DNA from 2 places in the Megasphaera elsdenii DSM 20460 genome. Region 2 is predicted to be linked to the other one. Evidence: riboswitches for the same ligand, from Rfam matches in the RefSeq annotation. Region 2 holds a riboswitch; the other holds the start of a gene.
The links. A riboswitch is a leader RNA that binds a small molecule or an ion and turns the genes downstream of it on or off. The one in region 2 is predicted to bind cobalamin.

Region 1: linked by a shared signal. The riboswitch ahead of C6362_RS03810 (sirohydrochlorin cobaltochelatase) and the one ahead of C6362_RS11455 (MotA/TolQ/ExbB proton channel family protein) in region 2 are both predicted to bind cobalamin.

What each region holds. Positions count from the first base shown of each region.
Region 1 covers NZ_CP027570.1:804,911-814,794, forward strand. Annotated here, with positions in the region: gene C6362_RS03800 (hypothetical protein) at 1-719, shown strand, start outside; gene C6362_RS03805 (acyl CoA:acetate/3-ketoacid CoA transferase) at 1,027-2,610, opposite strand; gene C6362_RS03810 (sirohydrochlorin cobaltochelatase) at 2,739-3,725, opposite strand; cobalamin riboswitch at 3,883-4,062, opposite strand; gene C6362_RS03815 (ferritin) at 4,074-4,586, opposite strand; gene C6362_RS03820 (polyphosphate kinase 2 family protein) at 4,689-5,603, opposite strand; gene C6362_RS03825 (AsmA family protein) at 5,631-6,974, opposite strand; gene C6362_RS03830 (zinc-ribbon domain-containing protein) at 6,964-9,009, opposite strand; gene C6362_RS03835 (hypothetical protein) at 9,153-9,884, shown strand, end outside.
Region 2 covers NZ_CP027570.1:2,412,490-2,422,373, forward strand. Annotated here, with positions in the region: gene C6362_RS11435 (FecCD family ABC transporter permease) at 1-51, opposite strand, end outside; gene C6362_RS11440 (ABC transporter substrate-binding protein) at 44-1,000, opposite strand; gene C6362_RS11445 (TonB-dependent receptor plug domain-containing protein) at 1,015-3,339, opposite strand; gene C6362_RS11450 (ExbD/TolR family protein) at 3,336-3,749, opposite strand; gene C6362_RS11455 (MotA/TolQ/ExbB proton channel family protein) at 3,752-4,366, opposite strand; cobalamin riboswitch at 4,492-4,669, opposite strand; gene C6362_RS11460 (hypothetical protein) at 4,704-5,153, opposite strand; gene C6362_RS11465 (hypothetical protein) at 5,128-5,643, opposite strand; gene C6362_RS11470 (hypothetical protein) at 5,656-6,411, opposite strand; gene C6362_RS11475 (hypothetical protein) at 6,428-6,862, opposite strand; gene C6362_RS11480 (hypothetical protein) at 6,859-7,320, opposite strand; gene C6362_RS12250 (hypothetical protein) at 7,226-7,741, opposite strand; gene C6362_RS11485 (hypothetical protein) at 7,680-8,105, opposite strand; gene C6362_RS11490 (prepilin peptidase) at 8,099-8,551, opposite strand; gene C6362_RS11495 (competence type IV pilus major pilin ComGC) at 8,556-8,921, opposite strand; gene C6362_RS11500 (type II secretion system F family protein) at 8,939-9,884, opposite strand, start outside.

The sequences.
Region 1 (9,884 bases), 870 kb from region 2:
ATGAATCCTTGATCGGCGACATTTATGAAAAATTCAGCTTCAACGGCGCCGAAAAGAAGCCCCTCATGTCGACGGTCAGCTCTCTGGGGATGGATGAATTAGGCTACCGCACGGCCTTCTATGCAACGACGAAATTCTTTTTCTACTTGACCATCGGCTTCGAATTTCTCCTGCCCCACGAAGTCTTCGACCACATCAGCGAAAGGGTCTCGCCCGAACAGGCCTTCTCCATCCAGCGCCTCTGCGTCACGTGGGAAGAAATCCTCAACGCCTCGGAAATCACCTTCATCATGCCGACGACGTCGCTCCTGCGCTACGTCGAATCGGGCTATATCTACCTGACCGATATCGAATACAGCTTAACCGCAGAAGAACGGAAAGATCATATAAAAAGTATCTTTGAGGGCCTGGAAAAGAATCCCCATTTAACGACGGGCGTCCTCCTGCCGACGGTCAGCGACGACATGTACACGGGCAAGGACTTATCGTTCTACTCGAACTACAAGACGGGCTTCTTGAAAAAGAACAAGCGGAATATCCACAATGACGCCGATTCCTTCTACGTCATCAGCAGCAACCGTCTCCACTCCATCCTGCTCAACGCTTTCCAGAGCATGAAGAACCAGCCGTCGTACCGCCAGTACGATTTAGAGGCACTCAAGAAAAAATACGAAACCTATAAACCCCTCATCGAACGGACCTTGTCCTTGTCGAAGTAAAAAAAAGTAGGGGCTATCGCACGAAGGTTTCTGCCATCATGCGTAGTCCCTTTTGCTTTATAGTTTGTAGTTGGGAGTTTGTAGTTTGTAGAAGAGGGTTTTAAATTTAAAAACCTTCACTAAAAACTATAAACTACAAACTTAATACTTAAAAAGAGGCTGTCTTAATGCGACAGCCTCTTTTTTTACAGTCCGCAACTCATGGCATAGTCCGCGGCTGTGTCAAAACCTCTCAGACCGCCTTCGGCGGCCAGCTCCCCTATCAGGGGAGCCTTTCTGCAAACTACAAACTCTGTGCTACAAACTATTATTTATTCATTTCTTCTTTCATCTTTTTCAGGCCCATGGGTTTATCTTCGAAGAGGAAGGCCGGCATGAGTTTGACGTCGTCGATGATCGGTTTGAAGCCCATCTGGTCGAGGACATCTTTCTGGAGGTCGACGCCCGGTGCGATTTCTGTCAGATGGACGCCATCTTCCTTCATTTCGAATACGGCACGTTCCGTAATGTACAGGACATGCTGTTTATGTTTCCGGGCATAGTTGCCGCTGAAGGTAATGTGGCCGACTTCGGGGACGAATTTCTTGACTTTCCCTTCCTGCGTGATGTGCAGTTCGCCATCTTTGATTTCTTCGCGGAGTTTCCCTGTCGTGAAGGTGCCGCAGAAGACGACGTTCTTCGTATTCTGGGTGATGTTGACGAAGCCGCCGCAGCCAGCGATACGCGTACCGAATTTGGATACGTTGATGTTGCCGTCTTTATCACATTCAGCCAGGCCCAGGCAGGTCAGGTCCAGACCGCCGCCATCGTAGAAGTCGAACTGGGTAGCCTGGTCCATATAAGCTTCGGCATTGACAGAAGCACCGAAGCGGACGCCGCCGAGGGGAACGCCGCCGATAGCCCCGGCTTCGACAGTCATGGTCAGGCTGTCGCCGATGCCTTCTTCGTTAGCAACCGACGAAACGAGTTCCGGAATACCGATACCCAGGTTGATGACGGCTTCATTGCTCATATTGAGGAGCAGGAGAGCTGCCCGGCGGGCAATGACTTTCTTGGCATTGAGCGGAGCCGGATCGAGGGCTTTGACAGGAATCGTCGTTTCCCCGGTCAGGGACGGATCGTATTCGCAATCAAAGGACTGCTGCCGTTTCGTTTCATCATCGACCTGGACGATATAGTCGACATAGATGCCCGGTACTTTGACCAGTTTCGGGTCGAGCGTGCCGCCTTTGACGATTTTTTCGACCTGGACGACGACGATACCGCCGCTGTTATGGACGGCCTGTGCCAGCGGTGTAGCATCGAAAGGCGATACTTCCTTGCTCATAACGACGTTGCCCCATTCATCGGCATAAGTCCCGCGGATGAAGCCGATATTCATATCCATGCGCGGATAGAAGAGCTGGTCATGGCCTTCGATGTTGATGACTTTGACAAAATCTTCTTTGGTGACGTCATTGAGGCGGCCGCCGCTGATGCGGGGGTCGGCAAAGGTATCGAGGCCGACGTGGGTAATCGTGCCTAAGCGATGAGCTGCGACGTCGCGGAAGTACTGGGACAACGTGCCCTGCGGCAGGTTATAAGCCTGGATTTTATTTTCATTGACTAATTTCTGTAAAGAAGTAACAGCATTCCAATGGCCGAGGATGGCTTTTTTCAGCATCCCTTCGTGGGCGAAGTGGTCGCCGCCGCGGCCGTCCGTATTCCCTTGGGAAGCGGCATAGATGAGGGTCAAATCTTTCGGCGAACCCGTGTTGAGGAAGCGTTCTTCCAGGGCACTGGTCAAGGCTTCCGGCTGGCCGGAACCGACGAACCCGTTAGTCGTAACGACGTCACCGTCTTTGACGAGCTGTGCTGCTTCTTGCGCTGTAATTATTTTCACTTGCTTCATGTCTTCCATCTCCTATTTCTTCACGTTTGTTATGTTCATTTCGTGACTTCAGTATACAGAGGAAGCAAGTGGAATGATAGACGAAAGGAATGGACTAAATTGGTAGGAAAAAATTCCAAGAAGTCAAATTACTGGGCTTCCAGGGCCTGCCAGGCTTCATCTGCCCGTTCGACGAACATCTGGCGGACCGCTTCATTTTCTCCCAAGCCATGGATATAGGTTGTCACTTTGAATCCTTCTTTTTCCAGGATGCTCTTATGGGAATCGTCATCAGCGCCGGCCATATCGTTATTGGCATGGTCGCCGGCGACCATCATCATAGGCATGAGGATGACGTTCTCGATGCCCTTGGCTTTCAGCTGAGGAATGACCGTATCCAGATGGGGCCAGCCTTCGACGGAATAGATGAAGACATTGCCCAGATCAGCGGCATCGAGGCGGTTCTGGACGACGGAGTAGTAGGCATTGGCCGGATGAGGCGTGCCATGAGCCATGACCAGGATGGCATCTTTCTTGCCGATTTTCGGGAACTGTGTCGAAAAGGCTTTGACAAATTCAGCGATATCATCGCGCTGGTCTTCCTGACCCATCCAATACATCAACGGCGTGCCGAGGGTCATTTTTTTGAAATCCTTTTTATAGAGGTCGAAAATAGCCGAGTCATAAGCGTATTCCATGCCGGGGATGACGTCGAGGGACGTAATGGCCACGCGCGTATAGCCTTCTTTTTTCAACTGGGCCATAGCCTGTTCCGGCGTCGGTACGGTCAGGCCTTCTTTGGCCTTGATGCGGTCGACGATGATATGTGACGTAAAGGCGACGACGACTTTCTGGTCCGGATGGGCCGCCTTGATGGCATCGACAGTCCGGTCGATGGTCTTCTGGCGGCTGTCTTTATAAGTCGTACCGAAACTCAACACCAGGATGGCATCTTTATTGGCTTCGTTCTGCATGGCCGGGTTATTATAGGTACGGACGCCGATTTCTGCGGCCTGCTTCAAAGCCGGCGTGGCGTCTTTGACTTCGGGGTTCAGCGTATAGCCGGCAGCAAACGAAGGGGCCGAAAAAGCACCGAACGAAGTCAGGGCTAAGGACAAGAGTAACGCTGTTTTCATTTTTTTGTGGAACATAACCATCTCTCCTTTTATAAAAAACATAAAAAAAAAGGGACTGCCACACGAGGGTAAAACCCTTATGCGACAGTCCTTTGCATACTTAGTCGATCACAGTCACTAACTATGAAAATCGCCATCCCCATCGCTCGCAGGTCAACCGGTGATTCTGGATCAGGCAGTTCTTCTGGCTCGGATTCATCGTCCTGGCTGCGCCTTCCCATACGCTAACGTACAGTGACATCTTTGCAGCCTGGCTCCTCCTTACAGCGGCGGGACCGCGCCGGTTTTGCACCGGACTTCTCTATTGAGCTTACGCACCTGATTGCGCTTATGGAATTATCGTAAAACTTACAGGACTAATGTCGGAGCAACATAGGTACGGGCCAGCAATTCCTGGTTCAGAGAATACAGGCCTTTGGCATCGCTGCCGAACATCTTGTATTTCTTGATCAAATCGTCGGCATTCTTTTCTTCTTCACCCTGTTCCTTGACGAACCAGTCGAAGCATTGCATGGTCCGGTAGTCGTGGACTTTATCGGCGGCCTGATAGATCTTGTTGATCAGGGATGTGACATACTGTTCATGGGCCAGGCCGGCTTTCAGGACAGCTTTGATGCTATCAAAGTCGTTCTGCGGTTCGGCAATGGCCGAGAAGGTAACGCGTTCACCGTTGTTGTGCAGATAGGTCCGCATGAGCATGGCGTGGTCCCGTTCTTCCTGAGCCTGGACATCATACCAGTTGGCAAAGCCGTCGAGGCCATTATCATAGAAATAGTTGGCAAAAGCTAAATACAAATATTCCGAATAAAATTCCTGATTGATCTGTTTGTTAATTAATTCTTTTACTTTTGCATCGAGCATGGCAGTACCTCCTTGAGATATATCTCAAAACCTGTACAGAACTTCATCGGTTTCCTTGAACCTTTTTAATTATAGCATATTCAGCCCTATCGGGAACACTTCTTATTTGACTTTCTGCTCATCAATGACATTCTTGATAGTTTTCAAATCCTTGATATCGACTTCTTTCAGGAGCTGACGGAACTGGGTCAGCTGCTTTTCCACTTCCGGCGATAATTTCGGGAACTTCGGATCAATGGCCTTGAGCGCTTTGAGGACGATCTGGGCAACGACATAGCGCGTGTACCACTTGTCGTCAGCCGGGACGATATACCAGGGCGCATACTTCGTTGACGTCGCTGTCAGGACTTCGCCATAGACTTTCTGATATCGGTTCCAGTATTTCCGTTCTTCAATATCGGACATGTCGAACTTCCAGTTCTTCTGCTTGGTCACGATGCGGTCGATCAGGCGTTTCTTCTGTTCGTTTTTCGACAAATGAAGGAATATCTTGACCATAGGAAAGCCATTTTCCGACAAGTACCGTTCCCAGTCGCGTATCTGGCGATAGCGGCTCTCCCAGATATCCTTGCGGACCAGTTCTTCCGGCATGCCGTCGCTCTTGATGAGGTTGTGGATGCGGGCGACGACGACTTCTTCGTAATGGGAGCGGTTGAAGATGCCGATTTCTCCCCGGCCGGGCAGGGCCTTGTTGATGCGCCACATGTAGTCGTGGTCCAATTCTTCCGAACTCGGCTTCTTGAAGCTCTGCACCTTGACGCCAGCCGGATTGAGGCGAGCAAAGACGTGCTTGACCGTCCCGTCTTTCCCGGCAGCGTCCATGGCCTGCAGGACGATGACCAAGCCGTAATGGTTATCGGCAAAGAGTTTTTCCTGTAAATCCTGCATTTCCGTAATCGTCTGGTCCAGCAGTTCTTCTTTGACTTTTTTCTTGTCGATATCCACATCGCAGGCCGTCGGCCATTGGGCCAAATCGACTTTTTCGCCTGATTTCGCTAAATAGCGTGAAATATCCATGATGAAAACTCCTTTCTCTATCTATGTTCACCGGATGGTCTGCGGGCCGCCCTTTCCCCAGCGGCTCCGCTTGCCGTTTTTATAGTCGATGTTGATGGCCCCTATCTTGACTTTGCCGTTGACGATGGAAAAGGCATCCGTCGATACGTCGCCAAAGAACATGGAAATGACGACGTCCCGGAAGTTCAAGGTCTTGCCATCTTGAGCAAAGGAACCGGAAATGCCCCGGAACGGTACGTTGTGATAGCGGCCCGGACCGGAACGGAAATCACCATAAATGGCTTTCGTGCCGGCCGATTTATTTTCTTCCATATGCAGGTTCAAGTCGACATCACAGCGCAGGAAGAGGTCGTGGGCCGCAATGCCGCCTTTGAGCCGGGAACCGGTCATATCGGCCGTATACGACCTATCATCCAGGTTCACCTGTCCCTGGCCCTTCATGGATCCGCCAAAGACGCCGGCCGTAACTTCCGTCACATCGAGCAGGCCCTGTTCATAGTGGACCTGCCCTACGACATCGGTAAAGACTAGGGCCGTAATGTCCAGGCGGTCCATCTTCAAAGTCCCGTCGATGACCGGCGCATACAAGGGGCCGCGGATATCCGCCGACACCGTCGCCGCGTCGTCGATGTCGAGGCCAGCTCCGAGAGAACGGGGATTGCAGTCGTTCAACAACAGGGACAGGTTATACTGTGGCGTATCCGGTTTGAAATCCAGGCTCCCGCGGATGCGCAGGGACTTGGCTTCGAGAGTACCGGAAAAGTGGCCGGCCCGCAGATCAAGGGTCGTCTTGCCCTTGGTATGGATATGGGAAGAGAACTCGACATCGCCGATGGTAAAATGACGACCTGGCGCTTCGGCTTCGATGACGCTCTGGTGCAGGGCGACATGGCAGTTAAAAGGGTGATTGCCTTTAGGGCCGGTGACCTTGATGAAACCCCGCGGATCTCCGCTCTGGTGGCCGCTTATTTTCTTGACATGCTGTAACTCCATTTTATCATTAAAGATCAAATGGATATAGGCATTATCCAAGGTCACGTCTTCCACGGTCTGTGTACCGATATGGCCGGTCAGGACATCGCTCAACTTGACCGTGAACTGGCCTTTTGGGATCTGGACCAGCGTATCGCCGTCCTCGTCGTTCCACACCAGGTTCTCAAAGGAGACCGTCCCGCCTGGCGTCGCCGTCAGCCGTTCTACAGTTACCGTGCCGGGAAAGAGCTGGCGCTCGGCGACGACTTGGTTGAAAATGTCCGCTGCCTTATAACTCATGTAAAAGCAGAGGCCATAAAGGGCGGCAGCGATGCAGAGGACCAGGACGGCTATTTTCTTGAATTTCCCTTTATGACGACTATACCAGTTATTCCACATGTTCTCCCGACTTCTTGGCACTCATATCACTGATTTTCCAGGTACCTCCATCTTTGACCATCGTGACCTGGCCATTGAAATACTGCACTTTGACTTTGGCACTGCCTGGGATACGGTCCCGCGCTTTCAAAGCAAAGGAAAAGGTCGTCTTGTTACCGCCGGAAGCGATCTGGCGGATATTGGAAACGTCACTGGACAAAGTATTGGCATAGCCCGGTGCGTAGCCATCATAACCGCCGACGGAAGTCTGGAAATCAGGTGTCAGCAATTGGAAGGCCTCTTGCAGGTGATGCCCGGAAATATCCTTATGATAAGCCAGGAAAGCCTGTTTGGCGCCATCCGTCTGTTCATCGGCCAGGCGGACGCTGATGTATTCGACAGCCTGGCTGTTCTTGCTGACGGCAAAGCGCAGGATTCCTGTTTTCCCGTCATCGGTCTTAAAAGTATATTCGTAATGGATCTGGGCTCCGTATTCCGAGGCCTGATAGTCATCGCCATAGGCATTGACGACATCATCGAAAGAGCTTCCCTGATGGATTCCCCGCTTGCTCTGGGCTGCCGGCGACGACGACGTCAACATGATGACTTTGTTGTCTTTGACGACGACGTCCATATCGGTGAACTTATGGTGAACGGCCCCGTCCTTACTGTCGGAGGTACTGAGTTCCCGTCCCAGCCCGTCGTTGGCTTCATCCCAGCTTTGTCCCAGGTAAACACCGTTTAAAGAGAGTTCAGAATCGGCCGTTTTGACAACTTGCTGCGAATGGGTCCCGGTACCGGCAGGAAGGCTTTTAGGCTGACTATGGGCATACCAGATACCGCCCGCTACGGCCAGGACCAGGACGACACCTAAGGCGATGAGGACTTTGCCATGTTCCCGTAATTGTTCCTTCAAAGGCCGTTGAGGAGGCATATTCTGCTGAATGTCATGGCGGGGAACCTCAGATAACGGCGCTGCTGCCGGTTCCGTTTCCTTGCTAAAAGGGTCCGGCAAAGGGCCTGCTGAGGCATCGGGAGTCTGCAGTCTGGTTCCGCAAGAAGGGCAGAACTTGGCCGTCGGGTCGACGACGTGATGGCATTGCGGGCACGTATAGACGGGTTTGCCGCAGTGACTGCAAAAAATGGCATCGCCTTCGACAGGATGGCCGCAGTACGGGCAGGTCTTTTTATTTACTTCATTTACTTTCCGCGTTGACATTCCATTTTTTCTATCTTCAAGATTGGCTTGGTTGTCACCTGTATCGTCAAAGTCAAACGATGTAAACATGTTTTCACCACTAATCGTTCCGATAGAAGCCAGCGACGAAATCCCGAAGATAAAGAAGACGGCCGTCCAAGGAACGGTATTCATGAGACGGAAGGCTTGGTAAAAGGAAGTTCCCAGCCGTTCTTCCCGGCGATAGATATAATGCTGGCAGAAAACAGGAATCATCCAGACCAGGACCAGGAGGACGGCATAGCCGATGAAAGTCCCATAACCACCACGGGTCATGCCAAACATGAGCTGGGTCATACTATAGACGATGTGGCCGACGACAGCCGCCGTACAAAGGGCACTGATGAGCCAGCTGAGGACGACGTAGTAAATATAGCGGCGGTATTTGCTGATATAATGCCAACGTCTGCGATTCACATAAATAGTAGCGATGATACCCAGAATACAGAGAATGGCAGCGACAGTCCCACTGAAAAGGTCGGCAATCAAAATCAATAAAAGGTCTACAACGAAATAGCCAAGGGCCATTTTGAGCAGGTAGACTAAAGCCCGCGTCTTATAGAGCAGATAAATCATGATGACAAAAAGGGCCAGCGAAGCCAGTGTATTGAGACCGCTGAAAAAAGTCAGGACATCGATCGTCCGCCGTATCCCAACAGGGCCGCCGAAGAGGCCGATCATTTCCAGTCCCCGAAGAGCCAATTCAAACAACACACCCAGTACCGTCGTTACCACGCCAAGATACATCATGGCGATGATAGCGGTATACTTCTTGTGTTCTGTCGGGAACCACTTGCCAAAATAACCTAAAGAATCCATAGAAACACCTCCATGCCAATAAGGGGAATTATAATTTCATGTTACACCTATTTGACGAAAAGGAAAAGGGGCTGTAATGTTCTTGATTTTTTACAGCTTTTTCTCTACTATAAAAAGTAACGACTACGTATGCGAGGTATTTTATGGACAGACAGCAAATGACGCGCCGGGAGTGGGTATCGGCACAACTCACGACTTGGCAGAATGTTTTGAGTGCCATCTGGATTTTCGCTATCCTCATGTATACTTTTATCCACGGTTTTAATCCCTGGGTCATCATCGGCGGCTTCGTCGGCTTTTTTATCGTTACGGCCTGGCAGATGATTTACATGATGCTCGCCTTTTCCCTGATTGCCGGCGGCCTCTGTGCCATATTTCCCTTTTTGGCGCCTGTCGCCTTCATCATCATGATCGTCCTCTTCATCGCCCGCATCGGTTTCATCTTGAAGAACTGGCGGGCTGTCATTGCCGGTCTTATGGTCTACGGCCTGGCCTTTGTCCTCTACTTCCGCATGGATTGGCTCAATACCTTATACCGGCCGATTTACCGAGGCTTGGCAACGATAGTAAACACGTTTCCTCACGTTTTCTTTACAGTCGTTCACGCGTCTCTCCTGGTTCGAGTCTTGGCCTTGACAGCCTTAGCCGCCCTTATCGCCTTCGTCTTCCAGCTCTTGTTGTATTGGCTCTATCGGAATGGTTACTCCTCGTCAGGTGCTTTGAACATCATGGGCAGTATCCCCCTGGTCATCATCGCCCTGGTCCTGCCCTTCCTGAAAGCCGCTGCCGGCGGCGTCGTCGACGGCATGGCCGACGGCTTCGCCCACGATAGCGCCTTTGCCCATGACGGCGTCGTCAGCCACGAAGGCTTAGTC
Region 2 (9,884 bases):
CAGCACGAGCCAGCGCCAAAGCGTGCGGTGACGGCTGGCGACACTATTCATGAACGGCCTCCGGATAGACCAAATGGGCCATATAGGCGACGGCTTTCGGATAGTCCAGGCCCGGATTGAGGAGGAAATATTTTTCCGGCAGGACATAGACCCGGCCGGCCTTCACGGCTGACAGGGACGCCCAGGCCGGATTGCCCTTGATGTCTTCCTGGATGCGCTTTTCGATTTTATCCGACGAACCCATAGAGGTCAGGAAAATGACGTCCGGGTCGGCCTGGACCAGGCTTTCCATGCTGTATGGGATGCGCGTCGTCTGGCCATCCGTCGCGGCATCAGCAGCGATATTCTGTAAATGCAGGAGCTGGGCCATATCGCCGGCAATGCTCGACGGCAGTTCGACGCTGACCGAGCTGGGTGTAGCGTGGATGATGGCGACCCGCTTCCCTTGAGCCGGTACGGCATCGGCGATGGCCTGGACAGCCTGGTCCAGTTCGGCTTCCTTGGCCTTGGCCGCGTCTTCTTTGCCGTATACTTTGCCGATGATATCGAGGTTGCGCTTGACGTCGTCATAGGTCTTGGTCTTGAGGACCAAAACGGGAATATGGCTTTCTTCCAGCTGGGCCGCCAATTTCGCATGGTGGTCGGCGCTGGCAATGACCAAATCCGGCTGGCAGGCCAGGACCTTTTCCAGGCTCACGTTGTAGACCGGGCCGACATCCGGCACGGCTTGATACTTCGCCGGCAGGGACGCATCTTCCGCTTTGACCGCCGACCGGCCGGCCAGGTCCCCATCGACAGCCGCGGCAAAATTGAGGAGTGACGTCGACAGGACGACGACGCGCTGCGGTTTCTCAGGCAACGTGACAACCGTCCCCCTATCGTCGGTCACGACGGCATAGGCTCCAGATGAGCTGCCGCCCTGAGTAGCTGCGTTCTGCGGCGCACATCCTGCCAGAGCCAGCAGGCAAAAAGCGACGATGAGCAGACAAATTTTTTTCACCGTAAAGGCACCTCCTAAAACTTTTTCTTCACGCCGACCTGCCAGTTGCGCCCGGCAGTCGGATAATTATGGTACAGATCATAGGCCTCGTCGTTGAGGTTGTTGACTTTGACATACATCGTCGTCGCCGCATCAGGCGAATACGACGCGCTGACATTCCAGACGACATAGGAATTATTGCGGTAATACGTATCGTTGCGTCCGGTCCCGGCAGTCATATCGGCGCCAGCCTGCCATTTACCGCTGTGGTAATGGACGCCGGCGTGATAGCCGTTCGGCTGGTTGTACGACATGTCGTAGACGAGGCCGTCGCCCTTGCCCTGGTCCACTTTCGTATGGATATAGGAATAACCCGCTTCGTAATCCCACTTGTCGTTGACCTTCTGCTTCCACGTCAGCTCAAAGCCCCGCTTGTCCTCTTCGTTGAGGTTTTCCGCTTCCGAGTAGCTGGACGTGCGGTTCCAGCGGATGACGTTTTCCAAATTGCTGTGGAAAATGCTGCCTTCGAGGCTCGTCTTGGGACCGGCCTGATACTGGAAGCCCAGGGTCTGGGTATAGCCTTCTTCAGGCTGCAAGTTTTCGTTGCCGTGCGACGTCGAGGTAATGTAGAACTGGTCGTTCAGGCGCGGCGGCGAGAAGACGCGGCCCCAGGAAGTATAGACGTTGAAATCCTTATTGGCCTTATAGTTCATGGCCAGGCGCGGCGTCTGGTGAACGCCGTACGTGCTGCTATTATCCCAGCGCAGACCCGGCGTGACGGTGAACTTGCCGAAGGTCAGGGCATCTTCGGCATAGAAGGCCTGATTATGACGTTTTTTGTCGATATAATGGGCTTCATAATTGGTCCCCATGTCTTCCGTCCATTCGGCACCGGCCGTCACATGCTGATGCGAGCCGAGCTGCCAGTTATCCTGCCATTCCAGGCCCTGGGTGCGGGTGAAATAATGGTTGGACCAGTACGTCCGCTGGTAATCATTGAAATAGCGCAGGAAACCCGGCTGGGCTGTCTGCTTCTTAAAATGATAAGTCACACTGTAGTCGTTGACCAGCCGGTCGATGGGCTTATTCGCCGTCAGGTACCAGCCGGCCGGGTCGGCTTTATACGTCGAACCGTGGCCGTGATAGTCCTGATGATAGGCTTTCACCGTCAGCGACGTCTGGTCCGTCAGGTCCTGGTCCAGCCGCAAGGATAAGGACTTCTTGGCGATGTCGCCGCGGGAATGGTCCGTATTGGCCCCGTGAGGAAAGGCATAGTACTCCCGCTGTTCCAGGCTGCCGCTGACAAGCCAGCTCGTCGCACCGGCCCGGCCGCTGTCGGTCAGGGTGTAGCCGTGCATCCCCCAGGAGCCGGTATAGGCATCGAGGGACGATTCGCGACGGTCCCCTTTCTTGGTGACGATATTGATGACACCGCCGACGGCACCGCTGCCGTAGCGGACGGAGCCACTGCCCTTGGTGACTTCGATGTGGTCGATGGCCCCGATGCCGGGCAGACTGGCCAAATCGACGCTGCCCCGGCCATAGCCGGAACCCTGGGCGTTAGCCAGGCTCTGGCCGTCGACGAGGATCAGGACCCGGTCGTCGCCATTGAGTTTGACATACGAGGAAATACCGGGCACCATTTCGTTGACCGTTACGCCCGTGACGCGCTGCAGGGCCTGCTGGACCGTCGTATCCTGGTGGGCTTCCATGTTTTCCGCCGTAATGACGGTCGTATTCGATTGGCTGGGCGGGATGGCCGGTGTGGGTGGAACTATCTTCGCTTCCGATAACTTTATGGGAAATTTTTTCCGCAAGGCGTCAAGAATATCGGCGACGGCATCGGGTACCTGGAGAGTCCCAGCCGGAGCGGCTGCCTCGTTCTTCCCCGGCCCGGCAGCCCGTACCGTACCGCCCGAGTCCCGGCCGGATTGGCTGGCAGATTGGGGCTTCCCTGCCAAGGCGGGTGGCCGGGAGACAGTCCCGGAGCCTGTCGAAGCGGCCTTTTCCCGGCTGGCCTGCGATATAACCTCATAGGTCAGCCCATCGGCAGCCGTTCCCACCTCGTCCAAACCAGGCGAAGCGGCTTCCCCATTTGTCAGGGTTCCCGATACTCCAGCGCTGCTGTCCAGGTCAGCTGCACCGCCCTGGTCCTCATCGCTCCCTGCCGCATCACGGCCGCCGGCACCGGCCAGATCTTCTGCATTGTAGACCATGACCTCGGTCACGCCGGCCTGACGCGTATACTGCTGGAACAAGGTAAAGAAACCACCGGCTGCCAGGGCCAGGTAGACGGCAGCGTGGAGCGATACGGAGGCGCCGGCAGCGATGCGTCCCCGTTTCCCCTTCCAGGGCTTCACGGCTGGTCCCCTTTCTCAGCAGCCAGGCCGATACGGGTGATGCCGGCCCGCTTCAAATCGTCGAGGACATCGGCGACCTGGCCGTAATCAAGGCCCCGATCGGCACAGAGGACGACGTAGAACGCGCTGTCCTGAGCCTGCTGATCCCGGGCGGAGGCAATCAGTTCTTTTTCCTGGACGGGCTGACCGTTGAGCCACAACGACCCGTCAGTCTTCAAGGTCACGACGTACGGCGCCGACGGCTGGGCCTGGGCAGCCGAAGCCCGCGGCAGCTGGACACCCAGGCTGTGCAGGTCGACCATGGACAGGGACGTCATCATGAAAAAGACCAGCAGGAAGAACATGATATCGATCATGGGGATAATCATAATCGAAGGCCGCTCGAACTGGCGGCGATTGCGTAATTGCATGGTCACTGCCCCACTTTCTCAGCCATCGTTTCCAGCGCCGAAAAGCACAGTTCCATGTCGGTAATGATGCGGTCCAGGCGCTGCGTGAAATAGGCGTGGACGGCCAGGGCCAGGATGGCCACGCAGAGGCCGAAAGCCGTGGCGATGAGGGCTTCGCCGACGCCGCCGGTAATGGCGATGGCCTGGCCGGACTGGATGTTGAGGACACTGAAGGCGCGAATCATGCCGCTGATTGTCCCCAAAAGCCCCAAGAGCGGCGCCATGGTGACGATGACCGACAGATAATAGAGGCGGTTGCGCAATTTCGCAATGAAGATGCCCGACTGCATCTCGACGAAGGCCTTGACGTCAGGCCCAGCCTGGCCCTGGAAGACCTCCTGCAAGATGAGGGGCAGTCCGCCATGAGATCCGGCAGCCAGCTGCTGTGCCTGGTCGCAGCGCCGCAGTTTCATCTGCGTATAGAACTGTTCGGCAAAGGCCTTCCCGGCGTCCATGTTCCCATAGAACAAAACCCGTTCGATGCCAATATAGCCGACGAAGAGTGAACAGGCCAGGAGCAGGTACATGACCGGCCCGCCTGCCTGAAATAACTGAAATCCCTGTAAAATCGCTTCCATTATGACCTCCTGTCCGGCCTGGCGAAGCGCCGAACAGAGGTACAAATAGAAAAGGAGCCGCCTTTAGCTGACAGCTCCTCCAAGTAACTTTCCATACAATCTCCTTCCCATCGCTCGCAGGTCTATCGGTGATTATCCGTCAGGCAGTTCTTCTGGCTTGGCTTCATGGCCCTGGCTGCGCCTTCCCATACCTCCGTACAGTGACGTCGTTGCAGCCTGGCTCCACCCTACAGCGGCGGGACCGCGCCGGCATCGGACCGGCTTCTCTATTGAGTCTGTGACACCTGACTTACTTCAAACTTACAAACATAACTATATCATGCCCGGCGTCAGACTGTCAATGAAGGGCCTGGCCGGCCATTCCGGCCGTCGTGACTTCAACGGTCACGACGCTTCCGGTCTCGCTTTTCTCCCATTGGAGAATCTGGCAAGTCCCTTGAGGGCAGACGGCGGGCCAATCATTGATCCAGCTCAGGAGACTGGCAAAGGTACCGGCCAGGACCAGGGTCTGCCGGCCGGCTTCGCGGCCCGACTGCTGCCACGACAGGAGCTGGATGTCCCGGGCCGCCAGGGAGGCCGTTACATCGGGGACGCCGTCACAGCCAGCAGGCGCCGGTACCGGCCGCGGCCGCCACGAACGGGCATACGGCGCTAACTGGCGATGGACGCCTTGCCATCCCTGCCAGGCCTGATACGACGAGACGGCAAAAAGAGCGGCTCCCACGGTCAGGATGGCCAGGATGGGAAAGGCCCGCTGCCAGTCAACCCGTTTTCGCCACGCCTTCACGGCAGGTCACCTCCAGCGCAAAGGGAATCCCCTGGCCCATATCGGGCTTCATCCTGGCAACGGCCGCCTGGCCGAGGCCCTGCTGCTGCAAGGACCGCTGCCACTGCTGCGGCGTATCCGGTGAGGCCGTCCGGCCTTCGATGACGACCCGGCCGGACCGGCTGCTGACCTTTTCGACGGCGAGTCCCTCCGGCTTAGACCCGGCCAAAGCCACCATCAGGGACGGCGATAAGGGGCCAGCCGGCCGCTCCTTTGCAGCCCGTTCCACCTGTGCCTGGCCGCGGCGGATTGCTTCGTTTCCCTGCCGTATCTGTTGCTGCAGCGGGTACAGGCAGTCCGTATAATAGGCCTTTTCCCGGTGCAGCTGGTACTGGAAAAAGAGGCCTGCCCCCAAACAGACCGTCAGCATCAGGAGCAAGCCCAGACAGGCCGGCCGCTGCCAAAGCCCGTGTTGCTGGCGGTATCCCAAGGGCAAGAGATTGCATTTCATGATCATCCCTCCTCATAAGAAAGCCAGCATGGCCGTGGCCTGGGTCAGCTGGCAGTCCTCCATCAGGCAGCGAACAGCCGGACTCGGCCTGGCCGGCTGCCAGTCTTCCGCACCGGCCCCTTCGGGAAGCCAGCGGAAAGGCGGCAGGTCCGCCGGCGGCACAACCGCTTGTACCTCATAAGCCAGGGGCAGGCCATCTTTCAGGCGGATCCGGTGCTGCTGTCTATCCGGCATTTCCTGGAAGACCAGCGTCCCCGTACCGGAAGGCCAAAGGCGTCCCAGGAAAGCGGGCAGCAAATCGATGGACCGGATGACAGCCCCGGCATCATGGCAGGCCTTACAGATAGCGGCGACACCTTCCTTGGGATAGGCCCCGACGGTCCAGTCATAAAGGCCGCCATCGCTTTTGGCCGGACAGGCTGCCTCGAAGGCATAGGCCCGCCCTTCCTCACTGACCAGGCCGGCCCCGGCAATGAGGGCATCCGCTTCCTGTCGGTCCGGCGTCCCCAGGGACAGGCGTTTCCAGAGCACGCCCGGCCCGCCCAGAAGCAGACGCAGGTGCCAGCCGGCCAGGCCATAGCGCCGCAGGAGGCCGGGCAGACAGGCCTGTACTGCAGTTTCCCGGCCCATCCAGTCCGGGTCCCGCTTCGCTTCATAATCCCAGTGACCCTGGCGGAAAGCGACGCCTCCATACCAGGTCCGTTTCGTCTTTAATAGATGGACAGACTGTCCATTCAGCCACAAACAGGCATTTTGTTGCCACCACATACGCTCACCTCTCTCGTTAATTCACATACTGGCAGCGGTGCAGCACAGGCCGCCCCTGCTCATCGGCACGGACCTCGAAGCGGAGGCCGCACGTCTGCTGGACCGCCGAGTCTGGCACGGCCGCCTGGGCCTTCAAGAAACCACCGGCCACTGCACCGGCCGGCTGATACCGGCAGCGCACGGAAAGCTGTTCTCCCTGAGAAGCCAGGCCTTCTGCCTGCGGCACGGGGATAGGCCTTCCCTGGAGGAAATCATCGGGATGCCGGCAGAGCTGGTCCCAGCCTTCATGGAGGGCACTTTCTGCTAAATAGGTCAGCCGCACCGTTTCTTCGTAAGTCCGGGCCATCTGGAAATGCTTCCACGCCAGGGACGCCGCCGTCAGGGACAGGCTCAAAGCCAGCAGGGCCACGGTTACGATAGAAAAAGAAAAGAAACCGTTTCGTTTTTTCATAGCTCACCTTCGTTCAAAGGCCATACGGCAAACTGCACGGGCCGGGACAGGCCGCTCCGCTTTTCTTTCAGGAGGAAGGCGACCTGGACAGCCCGGCCTGTCCGGGAGAAAAAGGGCTGGCCGTCGAGAGGCAGGATGGCTAGAAAACGGCCTTTCACCGTACTGCCGCCGCCCGTCAGGGGCTGATAGCGGCCATCGCTGAGGCGGACATACAGGCTTTGATGGCGGACGGCAAAGCCCCTGGCCGTGCCCTGGGACGTGTGGAACCGGACCTCCGCCGGCGCCACTTCCACCTCCTGGCCGTAGCGCAGGGCCTGGAACAGCGTTTCTTCCACGTTGACGTGCTGCCGCAGCAAGGCTTCTTCAATCTGACAGCGCCGGTCCAGCCGGGCCGTCTGTCCGGCCAGGGGCAGCAGGGCCGTCAGGGTCAGGGCGGACAGGCCCAAGGCCAGGAGCACGTCTAAGAGAATCCAGCCGTTCTTCTCCAGTCTTTTCCGGCGCCAGGAGCCGGCAGGAAACACGGAGCCCATGGTCATCACCTGCCTCTACATACCGTAAAATCAGGCCGCCATCCCGTTCGGTCTGCTGAGAAACCACTTCATAAGACCGGCCCTCCAAGACGACGCGACTGGGCGGCGGACAGCCGCCTTTCCAGGCTTCCATGACCTGCCGGCAGACCATGGCGGCCAGCTGCCGCTGCCGGGCCTGCTGATGCCATTGGCTGGCCTGGAGCGAAAGGCCCAGGGCCGTCATGAGCAGACAGGCCCCGATGAGCAGGCCAGCCAGGCCGTCGGCGAAGAACAAGAAGCCATTGGCTTCAGGCCAGGCGGATGCGCCCGGTCTGAGCCGCCACGACGATGGAGCGCTCATAAGCCCCATCGGGCGCCGTGATGACCACAGACATCGTATGCTGCGGACGGCCATCGACATCAAAGCACACATCTCCTTTCGTCACTTGCAGGCCTGGCGGATAAGGCCGTTCCTTGATCCGGACGTAGCCTTCCTGGAGGACGTAGCGGTCCCCTTCCAGGACCAGTTTCCAGCGGCCGCTGCCCTGGTTGTTGCCGACACAACGCTGCCGGACCTGCTGCATATCCAGGGCCATTTCCCGCGCCAGGCCATCGACGGCCTGATGGCTGCGGCTGCGCTGGCTCCCGGTCAGGCACAATCCCAGGTACAGCACCAGCAATCCCGCAGCCAGCATCAAGCCGGTCAGGCTGAGGAAGCCGTTTCCCTTCACCATAGCCAGCCTCCTGGCCACCACGACGGGAAAGGCCCCTGGGCCAGCCACCAGCCCAGCAGGAGGAACGGGCCGAAGGGAATGACAGAGGCCCCTTTCCAGCGCCGATACACCAAGGCGGCCGGTGCAGCCAGGCAAAAGGACGCGACCAGCATGACCCAGGCGCCCCAGTCGGGGCAGCCCGGCGACAAGGCCAGGGCCAGTTTGATGTCGCCGCTGCCGATAGCGCCGGGCCAGAGGCCATAGAGGACCAGGAAAAAGGCGGCGACGCCGACAGAGACCGGCCAAAACGGGCGCACTAAGCCGGCATATCCGGCCAGGCCGTTGCCCAGGGCCAGGGCCAGGACGGGAGCGTCAGCAATCCAGCAGCGCCGGATATCGGTGTAGCAGATCCAGGCCGTACAGCCTGCGGCCGTGCCATACCAGAGGAACAGTTCAGGCCACTCCATAGGCTCAGCCCTTCCCTTCCTGGGCCGACGCCGCATCGGACGAAAAATGCTTGTTGTTATAGTCGGCAGAGACGACGCCATCGGCTATCTGATATTCCCCTTTGTCCGGCGTGAGCGGCTTGAACTGCAAGTACTGCTTGCCATCGCTGTCCTTGGTCACTAAGTCGTCGATACTAGCCGGAAAGACGCCATGGTCGATTTCATAGAGGGCGGCAGCATTGCTGATGGTCCGGATATCGGCTTGTACCTTGGCTTCCTGGGCCGTCTTCGTCGCCGAAGAGAAGCGCGGTACGGCAAAGGAGGCGAAAATGAGGACCAGGGATACACAAATCAACATTTCCAACAGAGAAAAACCATTGCGAGTCTGCATAGTAAAAACTCCTTTCATCAAGTCACAACGCTGGATGCCATATCCAGCAGGGGTAAGAGGAAACAAAGAATCAAAAAGCCCATCAAAGCCCCGGTCAGCAAGAGGACGACCGGCCCGAGCCAGCGCTGCAGCCGGCCGGCCAGCTGTTGGAGGCGGCTGCCGTAATAGCGGGAAATCGATGCCAGGGCCTCATCGTACCTGCCGGTCATTTCCCCGACGGCCAGCATGGTTTCGACATAAGGCGTGCCGAAACGGCCGGCGTGGACGGCCTGGCTGAAGGCACAGCCCCGTTCCAGCAGCAGCCGGGCTTGCAGGATATACTGCCGGAAAAGGCGCGACGGCACGACGGCAGCGGCTTCGGGCAGACTGTCCAGCAAGGGGATGCCGCCGGCCAGCTGGACGGCCAGGATCTGGCTGAACCGCTGCCAGGCCCAGACGAGGACCCAGGTCTGGAGCCAGGGCAGGCGGAAAAATTGCCGTTCCAGTTCCAGCCGCCATTCGGCCTGCTGCCAGGCCCAGCGCAGGACGAGGAGGCCGACGGTCAGCCCGGCCAGGCCATAGATGCCGTAATGGCGCAAGGCGCCCATGGCGGCCAGCAGATACTGCGTCCCTTTTGGCAGGGGGACGGCCATCTGGTCCATCATATCCGTAAAGACAGGGATGATGAAAAGGCACGCCCCTGCCGTCAGCAGGATCAGGCAGACCAGCAGGAAGGCCGGATAGGCCAGGGCCTGGACGAGGAGGCGCCGCTCCTTCCCCTTGGTTTCATAGAAATCGGCCAGGACACGGCAGAGTCCTTCGAGGTTCCCTGTCTGTTCGCCGGCCCGGATGAGGCGGCAGGCCAACTCGGGGAAGGCCCGGCACTGGTCCATGGCCTGGGACGGACAGACGCCCTGCTCCATCTGCAAGGCCGCCAGATGGAGCGGACGGCGATAGCGGCCCGGCATGTCGGCCATCAGCAGC